Linked DNA regions of Bradyrhizobium sp. AZCC 1610. The protein of the gene in region 1 interacts with the protein of each later gene in a pairwise test. Links are inferred from orthologs where the notes say so. Each region holds a gene or a part of one and is shown on either strand. Other genes may lie near its edges. The genes, in order: lpdA and odhB.

Region 1 (8,223 bases):
GTTTCCTGCACTTCCGTTTTCAAGGTCAAGCGACGACTGGCCGGAGCGCGCCTCCCTCCCTCTCGTCATCCGCAATCTTTACGGACTCCGGATCGTCCGCTTCGGCATCGCGCTCCTGGTTTAGACGTTGATGGAGCACTTTTTCATCGAGCGCCCCTTCCCATTTGGCGACAACGACTGTCGCAACGCCATTTCCTATGAGATTGGTGAGCGCGCGCGCCTCCGACATGAAGCGGTCAATGCCAAGGATCAAGGCGATGCTCGCGACCGGAATCGTCCCGACGGATGCAAGTGTTGCGGCTAGAACGATGAAGCCGGATCCCGTGACACCGGCGGCGCCCTTGGATGTCAGGAGCAGAACGCCGATGATGCCGAGTTCTTGCCAGATCGTCAGGTCCGTACCGGTCGCCTGCGCCAGGAAGATCGCGGCCATTGTCAAGTAAATACAAGTGCCATCGAGATTGAACGAATAGCCGGTCGGAATGACCAAACCGACGACCGACTTTTCACAGCCAAGATTTTCCATCTTGGCGATCATGCGCGGCAGTACTGTTTCCGACGACGAAGTGCCAAGCACGATCAGGAGTTCTTCCTTGATATAACGGATGAACTTAAAGATCGAAAAACCGCTAAGGGCAGCAACGGAACCGAGCACGACGAAGACGAACAACAAGCATGTTGCGTAAAACGCCAACATGAAGTTTCCCAGCGAAATTAGCGTCGCCACGCCATACTTGCCGATCGTGAACGCCATTGCGCCGAACGCGCCGATCGGCGCAACTTTCATGATGTAGCCAACGATCTTGAAGAACACGTGGCTCACGACATCAATCAGCCGCAGCACGCCCTCACCGTGTTGACCGAGTGCTTGCAACCCAAATGCAAACAGGATCGCAAAGAACAACACCTGCAAGATTTCGCCATGGGCAAAAGCGCCGACGACTGTCGACGGGATAATGTCCATCAGAAACTGGACCGTGCCCTGGTCCTTCGCTTTTGCGGTGAAGGCCGCGATCGATTTTGTGTCAACGGTCGACAGATCGACGTTCATGCCGACGCCCGGCTTCCACAAATTGATAACGATAAGTCCGATGATAAGCGCGGCCGTCGTTAGCACTTCGAAATAGATCAATGCCTTTAAACCAACACGTCCGACCTTCTTCATGTCGCGCATGCTGGCAATACCATGCACAACCGTGAAGAAGATGATCGGGGCGATAATCATCTTGATGCATTTGATAAACGCATCGCCGAGCGGCTTCATCTGCTCGCCAAGCTGAGGATAAAAATGGCCCAGTAATATGCCGGCTGTGATTGCAGCCAAAACCTGCACATAGAGGTGCTGATACCATTTTACGGAATGGTGACCGCCTGTCGTTGCTGCTGCTGTTGCCATATCTTATTCCTTCCCTAGAAACTGTTTCTCAGTCCGAATGCGCAACCCCAGGCGTAACCCTGCTGCGGTACCAACTGACCGCGCCACCATGAAGCGGAATGAAATTGTTGCGCGTGATGTTCGAGGGGATCGTTTCCGCCGCCGCCGGATGAAATTCGACCATCCGCTCGTTATTGGCGAACACCGTGTCGACGATGGCCGTGACCAGATCGTTCGGCAGATCCTTGTGCGCAACGGCAAAGTTGAACAGACCGACCGTGTCGTACCGGCGCCGCAAAGTAGGATACGAACCCGCCGCGACGACGGATGCCGAGAGTTCCGGCATCGCCAGGCGCAGCGTTGCGATCTCCTGCCGCGTGAGAGGGAGATAACGCACCTTCGCCTTTCGCTCGATATCGATAAGGAACGGAGCCGGCACGCCGGCGCCAACCGCGAGCGCATCAATGCTCCGCGCCACCGACTTCTCCGCGAGCACCACCCAATCGCCGTGAATCAGGGTGGCCTCGATCTTCAGCGCCTTGAGGAACTCGGGTAAGTAGGTGGCGGTGGTGCCGCCCTCGGGTCCGACACCGATGCGTTTGCCCGCGAATTGGGCAAACGATTGAATTGGCGAGTCACTGAGTACCTGAAACTGAAACGGCGTATCGTACATCGCGAACATGGCGCGCATGTTTCGGTATTGCCGTGCTTCGGTCCAGGCAGCGCTGGCGCTCCACGCCTGCAACGCCACGCCTTGCGTGACGAAGGCCAGCTGGATTTCACCGGTCTCGAGCAGCTTGATATTCTCGATCGGGCCGCCGGTCGGCCGTGCCACCACCGCGATGCCGAGTTCTTGCGTGAGCAATCGGGCCAGCCCTTCGCCATAGGCGTAATAGGTGCCGCCTTCCGACGCGGTGCCGAGAGTGAGCACCTGGGGCCAATGAGCCTCCGCCGCCGACGCCAACTTGGGCGGAAGCAGAACAAATGCGAGAAGGATGAGAATTCGCCACGCTCTTGAAATCATGACTGTCTCCAACGTCACTTTTTCTTTTGTGGCGGAAGGTCCGTGCAGTGGCCCTCGAACACCTCGGCCGCCATGCCGATGGACTCTCCGAGTGTCGGGTGCGGATGAATGGTCTTGCCGATATCGGCCGGCTCGCAGCCCATCTCGATCGCGAGGCAGATCTCGCTGATGAGATCGCCGGCATGCGTCCCGACGATGCCACCGCCGATGATGCGGTGCGTCGTGGTGTCGAACAGCAGCTTGGTAAAACCCTCGTCGCGACCGTTGGCGATGGCGCGACCGGAGGCTGCCCATGGAAAGACGGCCTTGCCGACCTTGAGCCCCTCGGCCTTGCACTGATCCTCGGTCTTGCCGGCCCAGGCAACCTCGGGGTCGGTGTAGGCGACGGAAGGAATCTGCCGCGCGTCGAAATACGACTTTTCGCCATGCGCGACCTCCGCGGCCACGTGGCCTTCGTGCACGGCCTTGTGCGCCAGCATCGGCTGCCCAATGATGTCTCCGATCGCAAAGATGTGCGCCACGTTGGTGCGCATCTGCTTGTCGACGTCGATGAAGCCTCGCTCGGTCACCGCGATGCCGGCCTTTTCAGCCCCGATCTTCTTGCCATTCGGGCTGCGGCCGACCGACACGAGCACGAGGTCATAGACCTGCGGCCCGGCAGGCGCCTGCCCGCCCTCGAAACTCACCTCGATCCCGGCTTCGGTCACCTTCGCGCCCATCGTCTTGGTCGTCAGCATGACCTTGTCGAAACGGCCCGCGTTCGCCTTCTCCCAGACCTTGACCAGATCGCGGTCGGCTCCCTGCATCAGGCCGTCGAGCATTTCGACAACGTCAATGCGCGAGCCGAGCGTCGAATACACCGTCGCCATTTCGAGCCCGATGATGCCGCCGCCGATCACCAGCATGCGCTTGGGGATTGATTTCAGCTGCAGGGCGCCGGTCGAATCGACGATGCGCGGATCCTCGGGCAAAAACGGCAGTTTCACGGCCTGGCTGCCCGCGGCGACGATGGCCTTGGCGAACTTGACCGTTTTCTTGCCGCCCGCCGCGATGACTTCGAGATGATGCGAGTCGAGGAAGGTCCCGACGCCGGTCGCAACCTCGACCTTGCGGGCCTTCGCCATGCCGGCAAGGCCACCCGTCAGCTTCTTGATCACGCCGTCCTTGAACCCGCGCAACTTGCCGAGGTCGATCTGCGGCGCTCCAAAGGAGATGCCATGATCAGGCAGATGCCTGACCTCGTCGACCACGGACGCCGTATGCAGCAACGCCTTGCTCGGGATACAGCCGACATTGAGACACACCCCTCCGAGCGTATCGTAACGCTCGACCAGCACGGTCTTCATACCGAGATCGGCGGCGCGAAAGGCGGCCGAGTAACCGCCGGGACCGGCGCCTAGCACCAGCATGTCGCATTCGATATCCGCCTTGCCGGAATAGGATGCCGCGGATGACGTGGCTGGCGGCGGCGCGGTGGCGGCCGGCTGCGACGCCGGCGCGGGCTTCGGCGCCGCCGCGGCGCCTGTGGCCTCCAGCACCAGGATGGTCGAGCCTTCGCTCACCTTGTCGTCAACCTTGACCCTGACCTCCTTCACGACGCCGGCGTGGGACGACGGGATCTCCATCGATGCCTTGTCGGATTCGACCATGATGAGGCTGGTGTCGACCGCGACGGTCTCGCCCGACTTCACCATCACCTCGATCACCGCAACGTCCTTGAAGTCACCGATATCAGGGACCTTCACTTCGATCTGCTGAGCCATGCTGCTTCCCCCGATCTCAGAACAGCACGCGCCGCAAATCGGCGAGCACGTTTGCGAAGTAGACGTTGAAGCGCGCGGCCGCCGCACCGTCGATGACGCGGTGATCCCACGACAGCGACAGCGGCAGCGTCAGCCGCCAATTCGATGTCTTGCCGTCGGAGGAGTGATGCTTCCAGTAACCCTTGCAGACGCCCATGATCGCGACTTCGGGCGCGTTGATGATCGGCGTGAAATAGATGCCGCCGATGCCGCCGAGCGAGGAGATCGAGAAAGTCCCACCCTGCATCTGGTCGGGCTTGATCTTGCCTTCGCGCGCGAGCTTGGCGAGCCCGTTCATCTCCTTGGCAATCTCCGGCACCGATTTTTTGTCGGCGTCGCGGATGACCGGCACCATCAGGCCATTCGGTGTGTCCGCGGCAAAGCCGATGTGCCAGTAATTCTTGTAGACGAGCGTGTCGCCATCGAGGCTTGCATTGAATTCCGGGAATTTTTGCAGCGTCGCTACCGCGGCTTTCACCATAAACGGCAGGAGCGAGAGCTTTACGCCGCTCTTCTCCAGCTCCTTATTCATCGTCACCCGGAATTGTTCGAGATCGGTGATATCAGCCTCGTCGTGGGTCGTTACATGCGGGATGACCACCCAGTTGCGGTGAAGATTGGCCGCGGAAATCTTCTTGATGCGGCCGAGCTCCTTGCGCTCGACCGGGCCGTACTTCGCAAAATCGACCTTGGGCCAGGGCAGAAGATCGATGCCGCCGACGCCGCCTCCGCTTGCGGCGGCTGCTTGCGGTTTGGCCGGCGCCGCTCCGCCCTTGCCGAAGGCCTCAACGTCTTCACGCTGAATGCGGCCGTGATTGCCCGAGCCCTTGACCTTGCCGAGATCGACGCCCAGTTCGCGCGCCAGCTTGCGCACTGCCGGGCCGGCATAGGCGAGCGCGAAGCTCCTTTCGTCAAAGGCGCCGACCACCGCCGTTCCAGCGGCGGCGGCCGGCGAGGACGCAGGCTGCGACACGGGAGGAATGTCGGCCTGCAAAGGTGCTGCCCCAGTTGCGAGCGATAGGATGATCGAGCCCTCGCTGACCTTGTCGCCGGTCTTGACCTTGATCTCGCGCACGGTGCCGGAGAGAGGCGCCGGCACTTCCATCGTCGCCTTGTCCGACTCGAGTGCGATCAGCGGGTCCTCCGCTTTCACGCTGTCGCCGGCCTTTACGAAGATTTCGATAACCGGCACGTCCTTGAAGTCGCCGATATCGGGAACTCGCACCTCGGCAACACCCGCCGGTGCGCTGACCGGCGATGGCGGAGCGCTGACGACCGGGCGCGGCTCGGCCTGCTCCGCGCCCGCGCCCGCGCCCGCGAACTGCACAACCACCGTGCCTTCGCTGACCTTGTCGCCAACCTTCACCACCACCGACTTCACCACGCCATCGCGCGGCGACGGCACCTCCATGGTTGCCTTGTCGGACTCCAGCGAAACCAGCGGATCCTCGGCCTTCACCTTGTCGCCGGGCTTGACGAAGATCTCGATCACCGGGACGTCCTTGAAGTCGCCGATATCGGGAACCTTGATGTCGATCAGACCACTCATCGTTCTGTCCTCGGCTCCGCTGGCTCACACGGTCCAGGGCGCAGCACGCCCGGCGTCGATTTTGTATTTGGCGATGGCTTCGGCCACGGTGGCCGGCTTAATCGCTCCGTCGTCTGCGAGCGCCTTGAGCGCGGCGACGGCGACGTAATGCCGGTCGACCTCGAAGAATTTTCGAAGCTTCACGCGATAGTCGCTGCGGCCGAAGCCGTCCGTGCCCAGCACGACGTATCGACGGCCGGCCGCCTGGACATATTCCCGGATCTGATCGGGGTAGTTGCGCATATAGTCGGTGGAGGCCACGACCGGTCCGGGATGCCCGTCGAGTTGCGCCTCCACCCAGCTCTTGCGGCGCGGCTCGGTCGGATGCAGCAGGTTCCAGCGCTCCGACGCCATGCCGTCACGACGCAGTTCGTTGAAGCTGGTCGCGCTCCAGATGTCGGCGGTGACACCGAAGTCCGCCTTGAGCAGATCTGCGGCCGCGATCACCTCGCGCAGGATCGTGCCTGAGCCGACGAGTTGGACTCGAAGTCCCTTCTTCGCGGTCTCGCCACCGCTCTTCAGGAGATAGAGCCCCTTGAGAATCCCCTCCTCCGCTCCCTTGCCAGCGTCGGCGAGCGAGGGATGCGGATAGTTCTCGTTCATCAGGGTGATGTAGTAATAGACGTCCTCCTGCGCCTCATACATGCGGCGCATGCCTTCGCGGACGATCGTCACGACCTCATAGGCAAAGGTCGGGTCGTACGACACGCAGTTCGGGATGGTGGCGGCGAGAACGTGGCTGTGGCCATCCTCATGCTGCAGCCCCTCGCCGTTCAGCGTGGTGCGGCCGGCGGTGCCACCGAGCAGGAACCCGCGAGCACGCATGTCGCCGGCGAGCCAAGCGAGGTCGCCGACGCGCTGCAGACCGAACATCGAATAGTAGATGTAAAACGGAATCATCGGCACGTTGTTCGTGCTGTAGGACGTCGCCGCGACGATCCAGCTCGACATCGCACCGCCTTCGTTGATGCCCTCCTGCAGAACCTGCCCGCTCTTGTCTTCGCGGTAATACATCAGCTGATCGGCATCCTGCGGCCGGTAGAGCTGGCCGACCGATGAATAGATGCCGAGCTGGCGGAACATTCCCTCCATGCCGAAGGTCCGGGACTCGTCCGGCACAATCGGCACGATGTGCTTGCCGATCGCCTTGTCGCGCACGAGGGTGCCGAGCATCTGCACAAACGCCATCGTGGTCGAGATTTCCCGGTCGCCGGTTGCGTCGAGCAGCCGCTGGAACGTCGACAGCGGCGGAATTTGTAAGGAGGCAGACTTGCGCCGGCGCTGCGGCAGGCTGCCGCCGAGCTTTTCGCGCTGTGCACGGAAATACTTCATCTCCGGGCTGTCTTCCGGCAGCCGGAGGAAAGGCACCTTCGCCAGATCATCGTCGGCAATCGGCACCTGGAAGCGGTCGCGGAAGCCGCGCAACGCATCCTGCGTCATCTTCTTCGCCTGATGCGCGATCATCTGGCCTTCGCCGGACTCGCCCATGCCGTAGCCCTTGACGGTCTTCGGCAGGATCACCGTCGGCTGGCCCTTGTGGTTCACCGCCGCTGCGTAGGCCGCAAACACCTTTTCTGGATCGTGGCCGCCGCGCGCGAGCTTCCAGATCTCGTCGTCGCTCATGTCGGCGACCAGTTGTTTTAATTCATCGTACTTGCCGAAGAAGTGTTCGCGTATATAGGCGCCGCTCTTGCTCTTGAAATCCTGGTACTCGCCGTCGACGCACTCCTCCATGCGCTTCAGCAGCAATCCGCTCTTGTCCTTTTCGAGCAGGCGATCCCAGCCCGAGCCCCACAGCACCTTGATGACGTTCCAGCCGGCACCGCGGAAAACGCTTTCGAGTTCCTGGACGATCTTGCCGTTGCCGCGAACGGGCCCGTCGAGCCGCTGGAGGTTGCAGTTGATGACGAAGATCAGATTGTCGAGATTTTCTCGGCCGGCGAGCGAAATCGCGCCGAGCGATTCCGGCTCGTCCGTTTCGCCGTCGCCCATGAAGGCCCAGACCTTGCGATTCGATGTCTCGGCCAGCTTGTGGTTCTGGAGATACTTCAGGAACCGCGCCTGATAGATCGCCACCAAGGGCCCCAGTCCCATCGATACCGTCGGGAACTGCCAGAAGTCCGGCATCAGCCACGGGTGCGGATAGCTCGATAAACCTTTGCCGCCGGTCTCCTGCCTGAAACCGAGAAGCTGCTCCTCGCTCAGCCGGCCTTCGAGAAAGGCACGCGCATAGATGCCGGGCGAGCAGTGTCCCTGCACGAGGATCAGATCGCCGCCATGGCTATCCGTCGGTGCATGCCAGAAGTGGCCGTAGCCGATATCGTAGAGCGTGGCAGCCGACTGGAAGCTTGCGATATGGCCGCCTAGCTCCGAGCTTTCCTTGTTGGCGCGCAGAACGATCGCAAGAGCGTTCCACCGGATGATCGAGCGAAGC
Region 2 (8,164 bases), 2.5 Mb from region 1 along the record:
CGCCATCATGTCTCGCCAGGACGCGAACGCAGCATTTGCTCTCTCCTCATTTTTGCAAGGCACCAACGCCACCTACATCGACGACCTCTATGCCCGCTACGAGCAGGACCCGGCGTCCGTCGACGCCGAATGGCAGGAATTCTTCAAGAGCCTGAAAGACACCCCCGCCGACGTCCAGAAGCACGCCGAGGGCCCCTCCTGGGGACGCGACAACTGGCCACTCACCCCGCGCGACGAGCTGACCTCGGCGCTGGATGGTAACTGGGTCACCGTCGAGAAGGCGGTCGGCGCCAAGCTCGCCGCCAAGGCGCAGGCGAAGGGCGCCGAGCTGTCGGCCGCCGACGTCAACCAGGCGACCCGCGATTCGGTCCGCGCCTTGATGTTGATCCGCGCCTACCGCATGCGCGGTCATTTTCACGCCAAGCTCGATCCGCTCGGCATCGAAGCGCAGCGCGATCGCGAAGAGCTCGATCCGCGCACCTATAGCTTCACCGAAGCCGACTTCGACCGCAAGATCTTCCTCGATCATGTGCTCGGCCTCGAATACGGCACGCTTCGCGAAATCGTCGCGATCTGCGAGCGCACCTACTGCCAGACGCTCGGCGTCGAGTTCATGCACATCTCCAACGCTGCGCAGAAGGCCTGGATCCAGGAGCGCATCGAGGGTCCGGACAAGGAAATCAGTTTTACGCGCGAGGGACGCCGCGCGATCCTGAACAAGCTGGTTGAAGCCGAGGGTTTTGAAAAGTTCTGCGATCTCAAGTTCACGGGCACCAAGCGTTTCGGCCTCGACGGCGCTGAATCGCTGATTCCGGCGCTCGAACAGATCATCAAGCGCGGCGGCAATCTCGGCGTGAAGGAGATCGTGCTCGGCATGCCGCATCGCGGCCGCCTCAACGTGCTGACCCAGGTCATGGGCAAGCCGCATCGCGCGCTGTTTCACGAATTCAAGGGTGGCTCGGCCAACCCGGACGCGGTCGAAGGCTCCGGCGACGTCAAATACCATCTCGGTGCGTCGTCCGACCGCGAGTTCGACAACAACAAGATCCATCTGTCGCTGACCGCGAACCCGTCGCATCTCGAAATCGTCGATCCCGTCGTGCTCGGCAAGGTTCGCGCCAAGCAGGACCAGCACGGCGATCCGCCGGACATGCGCATCTCCGTGCTGCCCATGCTGATGCATGGCGACGCGGCGTTCGCCGGCCAGGGCGTGGTGGCGGAATGCTTCAGCTTGTCCGACCTGAAGGGCTACCGCACCGGCGGCTCGCTGCATTTCATCGTCAACAACCAGATCGGCTTCACCACCTATCCGCGCTATTCGCGCTCGTCGCCCTATCCGTCCGACGTGGCGAAGATGATCGACGCGCCGATCTTCCATGTGAACGGCGACGATCCGGAGGCGGTGGTGTTCGCCGCCAAGGTCGCGATCGAGTTCCGGCAGAAATTCCACAAGCCTGTCGTGATCGACATGTTCTGCTATCGCCGCCATGGCCACAACGAGGGCGACGAGCCCGCGTTCACCCAGCCGGTGATGTACAAGCGCATCGCTTCGCACCCGTCGACGCTGGAAATCTACGCCAGGCGGCTGATCGCCGACGGCGTGATGACCGAGGGCGAGGTCGAGAAGGCCAAGGCCGACTGGCGCGCGCGGCTCGATGCCGAGCTCGAGGCGGGCTCCGGCTACAAGCCCAACAAGGCTGACTGGCTCGATGGCAAGTGGGCCGGCTTCAAGTCGGCCGATCAGGAAGAGGAGGCCCGCCGCGGCGTCACCGGCGTCGATGTCAACATCCTCAAGGATATCGGGCGCAAGATCACCAAGGTGCCGGACGGCTTCCGGGTTCACCGCACCATCCAGCGCTTCCTGGAAAACCGCGCCAAAGCGATCGACAACGGCGTCGGCATCGACTGGGCGACCGGCGAGGCGCTGGCGTTCTGCACGCTGCTGCAGGAAGGCCGTCACGTCCGGCTGTCGGGACAGGATTCCGAGCGCGGCACCTTCTCGCAGCGCCATTCGGTGCTGATCGACCAGGAAGACGAGAGCCGCTACACGCCGTTCAACCATCTCGGCCACGACCAGGGTCATTACGAGGTCATCAACTCGCTATTGTCCGAAGAGGCGGTGCTCGGCTTCGAGTACGGCTATTCGCTGGCCGAGCCGAAGGCGCTGGCGATGTGGGAAGCGCAGTTCGGCGACTTCGCCAACGGCGCGCAGGTGCTGTTCGACCAGTTCATCTCGTCGGGCGAGCGCAAATGGCTGCGCATGTCCGGCCTCGTCTGCTTGCTGCCGCATGGCTATGAAGGGCAGGGACCGGAGCATTCTTCGGCGCGGCTCGAGCGTTTCCTGCAGATGTGCGCCGAAGACAACATGCAGGTGGTATATCCCACTACGCCTGCGAATTACTTCCACGTGCTGCGGCGCCAGCTGCATCGCGAAATCCGTAAACCCCTGATCCTGATGACGCCGAAGTCGCTGTTGCGGCACAAGCGCGCGGTCTCGCAGCTCGACGAGCTGGCGGCGGACACCACCTTCCACCGCATCCTGTACGATGACGCCCAGATGCTGCCCGACGAGAAGATCAAGCTCACGCCGGACGACAGTATCCGCCGCGTCGTGCTGTGCTCGGGCAAGGTCTATTACGATCTCTATGAGGAGCGCGAAAAGCGCGGCATCGACGACATCTACATCATGCGCGTCGAGCAGCTTTATCCGGTGCCGCTGAAGGCGCTGGTGCACGAGCTCGCCCGCTTCAAGAACGCCGAAGTGGTTTGGTGCCAGGAAGAGCCGCGCAACATGGGCGCGTGGCACTTCATCGAGCCCTATCTCGAATGGGTGCTGAACCAGATCCATGCGCCGAACAGGCGTCCGCGTTACGCCGGCCGCGCCGCCTCGGCCGCAACCGCCACCGGTTTGATGTCGAAGCACCAGGCGCAGCTCAAGGCGATGCTGGATGAGGCGCTGAACTAGGAAATCACCATTCGTCATGCCCCGCGAAGGCGGGGCATCCAGTACGCCGCGCCACTAAAGTTCGATCACGACCGTCCCGGCGTACTGGATCGCCCGCATTCGCGGGCGATGACAGCCTTGGAATTTGAGACTGCTAAAGGTTACTGAGGAAACCATACCATGACTGAAATTCGTGTTCCGACGCTCGGCGAGTCCGTGACGGAAGCCACCATCGGCCGCTGGTTCAAGAAAGCCGGCGACGCCGTCGCGGTGGACGAGCCCCTGGTCGAGCTTGAGACCGACAAGGTCACCATCGAGGTGCCGGCGCCGTCTGCCGGCGTGCTCGGCGAGATCGCAGCCAAGGACGGCGAGACCGTCGCCGTCGGCGCGCTGCTTGGGCAGATCAATGTCGGTGCGGCCGGTGGCGCCAAGTCGGCCGCGCCCGCCAGGGCCGCCGCCCCGGCTGCAGCGCCCGCAGCCGCCGCGCCTGCTGCGGCTCCGAAGGCTGCGGCATCGGATGCGCCGCTGGCGCCGTCGGTTCGAAAACTCTCCACTGAGAGCGGCATCGATACCGCGACCGTTCCGGGCTCCGGCAAGGACGGCCGCGTCACCAAGGGCGACATGCTGGCAGCGATCGAGAAGGCGGCGTCCGCGCCGACCCCGGTCAATCAGCCGGCGGCATCGGTGCAGGTGCGGGCGCCTTCGCCGGCCGACGACGCGGCGCGGGAGGAGCGCGTGAAGATGACGCGGCTGCGCCAGACCATCGCGCGGCGGCTGAAGGACGTGCAGAACACGGCGGCGATGCTGACAACCTTCAACGAGGTCGACATGACCCACATCATGGCGATGCGCACACAATACAAGGATGTGTTTGAGAAGAAGCATGGCAGCAAGCTCGGCTTCATGGGCTTCTTCACCAAGGCCGTCGTGCAGGCGCTGAAGGACATCCCGGCCGTCAATGCCGAGATCGACGGCACCGATTTGATCTACAAGAACTACTACCACATCGGCGTCGCCGTCGGCACCGACAAGGGCCTGGTCGTGCCCGTGGTGCGCGACTGCGACCACAAGTCGATCTCCGACATCGAAAAGTCGATCGCCGATTTCGGCCGCCGAGCCCGCGATGGCCAGCTCAAGATCGACGAGATGCAGGGCGGCACCTTCACCATCACCAATGGCGGCATCTACGGTTCGCTGATGTCGACGCCGATCCTGAACGCACCGCAGTCCGCCATCCTCGGCATGCACAAGATCCAGGAGCGGCCGATGGTGGTCGGCGGCAAGATCGAGGTGCGCCCGATGATGTATCTGGCGCTGTCCTACGATCACCGCGTGATCGACGGCAAGGAGGCGGTGACCTTCCTGGTGCGTGTCAAGGAAAGCCTGGAAGACCCAGCACGCCTGGTGCTGGATCTCTAACGCCACCGGCTTTGCCCGCGCCGGTGCGAAAGGCCGGCGCTGCGAGCCATGGATCGATGCGCGCCGACTTGTGGGGGCTGATGTGACGGACAAGGTTGTTGTGATCACCGGCGGTAGCCGCGGCATCGGCCGCGCCACCGCGCTCGCCGCGGCCGCGCGCGGCTTTCGCGTCGTGGTCGGCTATGCCAGCAATGAGGCGGCGGCGAAGGAAGTCGTCTCGCTGATCGAGCGCAAGAACGGCAAGGCGATTGCCGTGAAATGCGACGTCGGCAGCGAGGCGGACATTCTCGCGCTGTTTGCCGCTGCCGACGAATTCGGAACGCTCGGCGCGCTCGTCAACAATGCCGGCATCGTCGGGCCCTCGGCGCGGGTCGAGGACATGTCGGCTGAGCGCATCCAGCGCATGATGGCGGTCAACGTCACCGGCAGCATCCTGTGCGCGCGCGAGGCGGTGAAGCGGATGTCGACCCGCAAGGGCGGCGAGGGCGGCGTCATCGTCAATCTTTCCTCGGTCGCGGCGAAACTCGGCTCTCCCAACACCTATGTCGATTATGCGGCGTCCAAGGGCGCGGTGGACTCCTTCACCGTCGGCCTTGGCCATGAAGTCGCCGGCGAGGGCATTCGCGTGGCCGCGATCCGGCCCGGGCTGATCGATACCGAGATTCATGCTTCCGGCGGCGAACCCGACCGCGCGCACCGGCTGGCGCACATGGTGCCGATGCAGCGCGTCGGCACCGCGGATGAAATCGCCAACGCCATCGTCTGGCTGATCTCGGACGAGGCGTCCTACGTCACCAGCGCCATCCTTGATGTCTCGGGTGGACGGTAATACCTGACACGTTTCTCAGCTACAGGACTTCATCATGGCTACCTACGATCTCGTCGTTATCGGCACCGGCCCGGGCGGATATGTCTGCGCGGTGCGCGCGGCGCAACTCGGCATGAAGGTCGCCGTGGTCGAGAAGGATGCGACGCTCGGCGGCACCTGTCTCAATGTCGGCTGCATGCCGTCCAAGGCCCTGCTGCACGCGTCCGAAATGTTCGAGGAGGCCACGCACTCCTTTGCCAAGATGGGCGTCAGCGTCTCCGCGCCAAAGCTCGATCTGCCCGCGATGATGAACTTCAAACAGCAGGGCATCGACGGCAACGTCAAGGGCGTCGAGTTCCTGATGAAGAAGAACAAGATCGACGTCCTTTACGGCACCGGCAGGATTGTCGGCGCCGGCAAGGTCGAGGTCAGCGGTGACGGCAAGGCGCAGACGGTCGAAACCAAAAATATTGTCATCGCCACCGGCTCCGATATCGCGCGGCTGAAGGGCATCGAGATCGACGAGAGGCGCGTCGTGTCGTCGACCGGCGCGCTGTCGCTGGAAAAAGTGCCGGAAAAAATGCTGATCATCGGCGCCGGTGTGATCGGCCTCGAACTCGGCTCGGTGTGGCGCCGGCTCGGGGCAGAGGTCATGGTCGTCGCAATTCCTCGACCGCATCCTGCCCGGCATGGATGGCGAAGTGGCGAAACAATTCCAGCGCATGCTCGAAAAGCAGGGCTTTGCGTTCAAGCTCGGCGCCAAGGTGACCGGCGTTGATACGTCGGGCAAGATGTTGAAGGCCAGTGTCGAGCCGGCCGCCGGCGGACCGGCAGAGACGCTCGAAACCGACGTGGTGCTGGTCTGTATCGGCCGCGTGCCGTACACCGAAGGGCTCGGCCTCAAGGAAGCCGGCATCGCGCTCGACAATCGCGGGCGCGTGCAGATCGACGCACATTTCTCGACCAGCGTGAAGGGCGTCTACGCGATCGGCGATGTGGTGGCGGGCCCGATGCTCGCACACAAGGCGGAGGACGAGGGCGTTGCCTGCGCCGAGATCATTGCGGGACAGGCGGGCCACGTGAACTACGATGTTATCCCGGGCGTCGTGTATACCACGCCGGAAGTGGCGTCGGTCGGCAAGACCGAGGAAGAGCTGAAGCAGGCGGGCGTGGCATACACGTCAGGCAAATTTCCGTTCACCGCCAACGGCCGCTCCAAGGTCAACCAGACCACTGACGGTTTCGTGAAGATTCTCGCGGATGCGAAAACTGACCGCGTGCTCGGCGTGCACATCGTCGGCCGCGAAGCCGGCGAAATGATCCATGAAGCCTGCGTTCTGATGGAGTTTGGCGGTTCTGCCGAAGATCTGGCGCGCACGTGCCATGCCCATCCGACGCGCTCGGAAGCCATCAAGGAAGCCGCGCTTGCGGCCGGCAAACGCGCCATCCATATGTGATCGGAACCCGGAGCCTGCCGGGTAGAGCATGAATGAAGAAGCGGGTATCCGGTTTCCCAGAAAGATCATGCTTTGAACAAACAGATGGAGCGAAGCGACCAATCAATGACGTCATTCCGCTCCAGCGATTACGATCGATGATGCGCCGCCTGTTACAGCCGTTCTGGGTCCTGCTTGCGGTCATCTTCCTGATCGAAGCCTGGCTGTGGGATCATCTCGAGCCGATCGTCGAGCGCATCGTTGCGCTGATCCCGCTGCGCGCCTTCAAGCAATGGCTGTCCGGTCGCGTCGATACGCTGTCGCCGGCGATGACGCTGATCGTGTTCGCGGTGCCGGTGATTCCGCTGTTTCCGCTCAAGCTGGTCGGCCTCTGGCTGCTGGCGCATGAATATTGGCTGAGCGCCGTCGTCGTCATCGTGTTCGGCAAACTCGTCGGCGTCGGCGTCACCGCGTTCATCTTCGACGTGACGCGCGCGAAGCTCCTGCAAATGGCGTGGTTCAGGAAGACCTATGAATTCATCATGGCGATGCGCGCCAAGGCGGCGGCCCTGGTCCAGCCGGTCAAGCAGCGCATCCGGGAAATGCTGCGTGGCGACGGCGAGGGCTGGTCGTCACGCACGCTGCGGCTGATTGCGCGCTTTCGCAAGAGCGTGCACGAAGCGCGGTGACGCTCCTCTCTTGTCATCGCCCGGCTCGAAGACGGGCCGATCCAGTATCCCAGAGACAGTAGTGCTTGAGTCGAGAAGCCGCGGCGTACTGGATGCCCCGCTTAAAGCGGGGCATGACAGGAGAGCGCGTTGCTAACCGCTCCGCGAAAGTTCAATGCAGATGCAAGAGATGCGGCGCGTAGAGGCCAAGCGCGGTGATCGCGATGCCTGCGACCGCCAGTGCGCCTGATACCCAGGCCAGCACGATCATGCCGGTGATGATGGTGGCGGACGCCAGCACGATGCCGATCTGGAAGGCGGCCGAGGCGATTTCGTAGTGGTGATACTTTGCGGTAGCGAGGTCGCGCTCGTGCTCGGCATGCTTGGCGCGTGCGGCGAGCTGTTCTGAACCCTCCCCGGTCTCCGGCTCCGAACGGTAGCGCGCCGCGGTCTTGTTCCAGTCGTCGATCTGCTTTTGCAAGGCCGCTTTCGCAGCATCATCGCCGATGGTGCCCAAGCTGAGCTTGGCGTGCTCCGCCGTGGCTTGAACCGTGGTGCGGCGGATGCTCTTGGCCTGGAAGAACGCCCACAGGTTCGAGGCCTCGACATTCTTGCTGATGGCTTCGGTTTGCGCGCCCTTGCCCAGCGTTTCCGACAGCGCCAGAAACAAGGCGATCACGGCGATCAGCAACGCGATCTTCTTGTTCGAGCCTGAAGCGTGCTCGGCATGCTCCGCATGCTCCATGCTTTCATGTGCGCCCATGATTCCCCTCCTGCAAATTGACGGCGCACGATTGCCGAACCGCAATGCGAGCGCAAGAGGTTAGCTTAAGAGGCTATCGATGTGACGGGAGTGTGTCGGCGGAGTGTGCGGGCGTTCATCTCCGCG

What was found.
Region 2: the proteins of lpdA (region 1) and odhB interact in binary tests that used the Escherichia coli proteins (3 or more experiments, as listed by UniProt). The link is inferred for Bradyrhizobium sp. AZCC 1610 from one-to-one orthologs.

What each region holds. Positions count from the first base shown.
Region 1 is NZ_JAZHRR010000001.1:4,906,473-4,914,695, forward strand. Bases 1,789-4,633 are described here. They hold lpdA (dihydrolipoyl dehydrogenase), read right to left. Parts: upstream 4,163-4,633; coding sequence 2,414-4,162; downstream 1,789-2,413. Other genes in these bases: V1279_RS24315 (TAXI family TRAP transporter solute-binding subunit), read right to left, coding at 1,789-2,399; V1279_RS24325 (dihydrolipoyllysine-residue acetyltransferase), read right to left, coding at 4,179-4,633. Outside these bases: V1279_RS24310 (dicarboxylate/amino acid:cation symporter), read right to left, coding at 26-1,396; more of V1279_RS24315, read right to left, coding at 1,425-1,788; more of V1279_RS24325, read right to left, coding at 4,634-5,750; aceE (pyruvate dehydrogenase (acetyl-transferring), homodimeric type), read right to left, coding at 5,775-8,223. UniProt on the Escherichia coli protein: Lipoamide dehydrogenase is a component of the glycine cleavage system as well as of the alpha-ketoacid dehydrogenase complexes.
Region 2 is NZ_JAZHRR010000001.1:7,437,691-7,445,854, forward strand. The notes cover bases 2,458-5,243. They hold odhB (2-oxoglutarate dehydrogenase complex dihydrolipoyllysine-residue succinyltransferase), read left to right. Parts: upstream 2,458-3,124; coding sequence 3,125-4,363; downstream 4,364-5,243. Other genes in these bases: V1279_RS36440 (2-oxoglutarate dehydrogenase E1 component), read left to right, coding at 2,458-2,965; V1279_RS36450 (SDR family oxidoreductase), read left to right, coding at 4,446-5,192. Also shown: more of V1279_RS36440, read left to right, coding at 8-2,457; V1279_RS36460 (hypothetical protein), read left to right, coding at 6,766-7,296; V1279_RS36465 (DUF4337 domain-containing protein), read right to left, coding at 7,448-8,038; V1279_RS36470 (tyrosine recombinase XerC), read right to left, coding at 8,154-8,164. UniProt on the Escherichia coli protein: E2 component of the 2-oxoglutarate dehydrogenase (OGDH) complex which catalyzes the second step in the conversion of 2-oxoglutarate to succinyl-CoA and CO(2).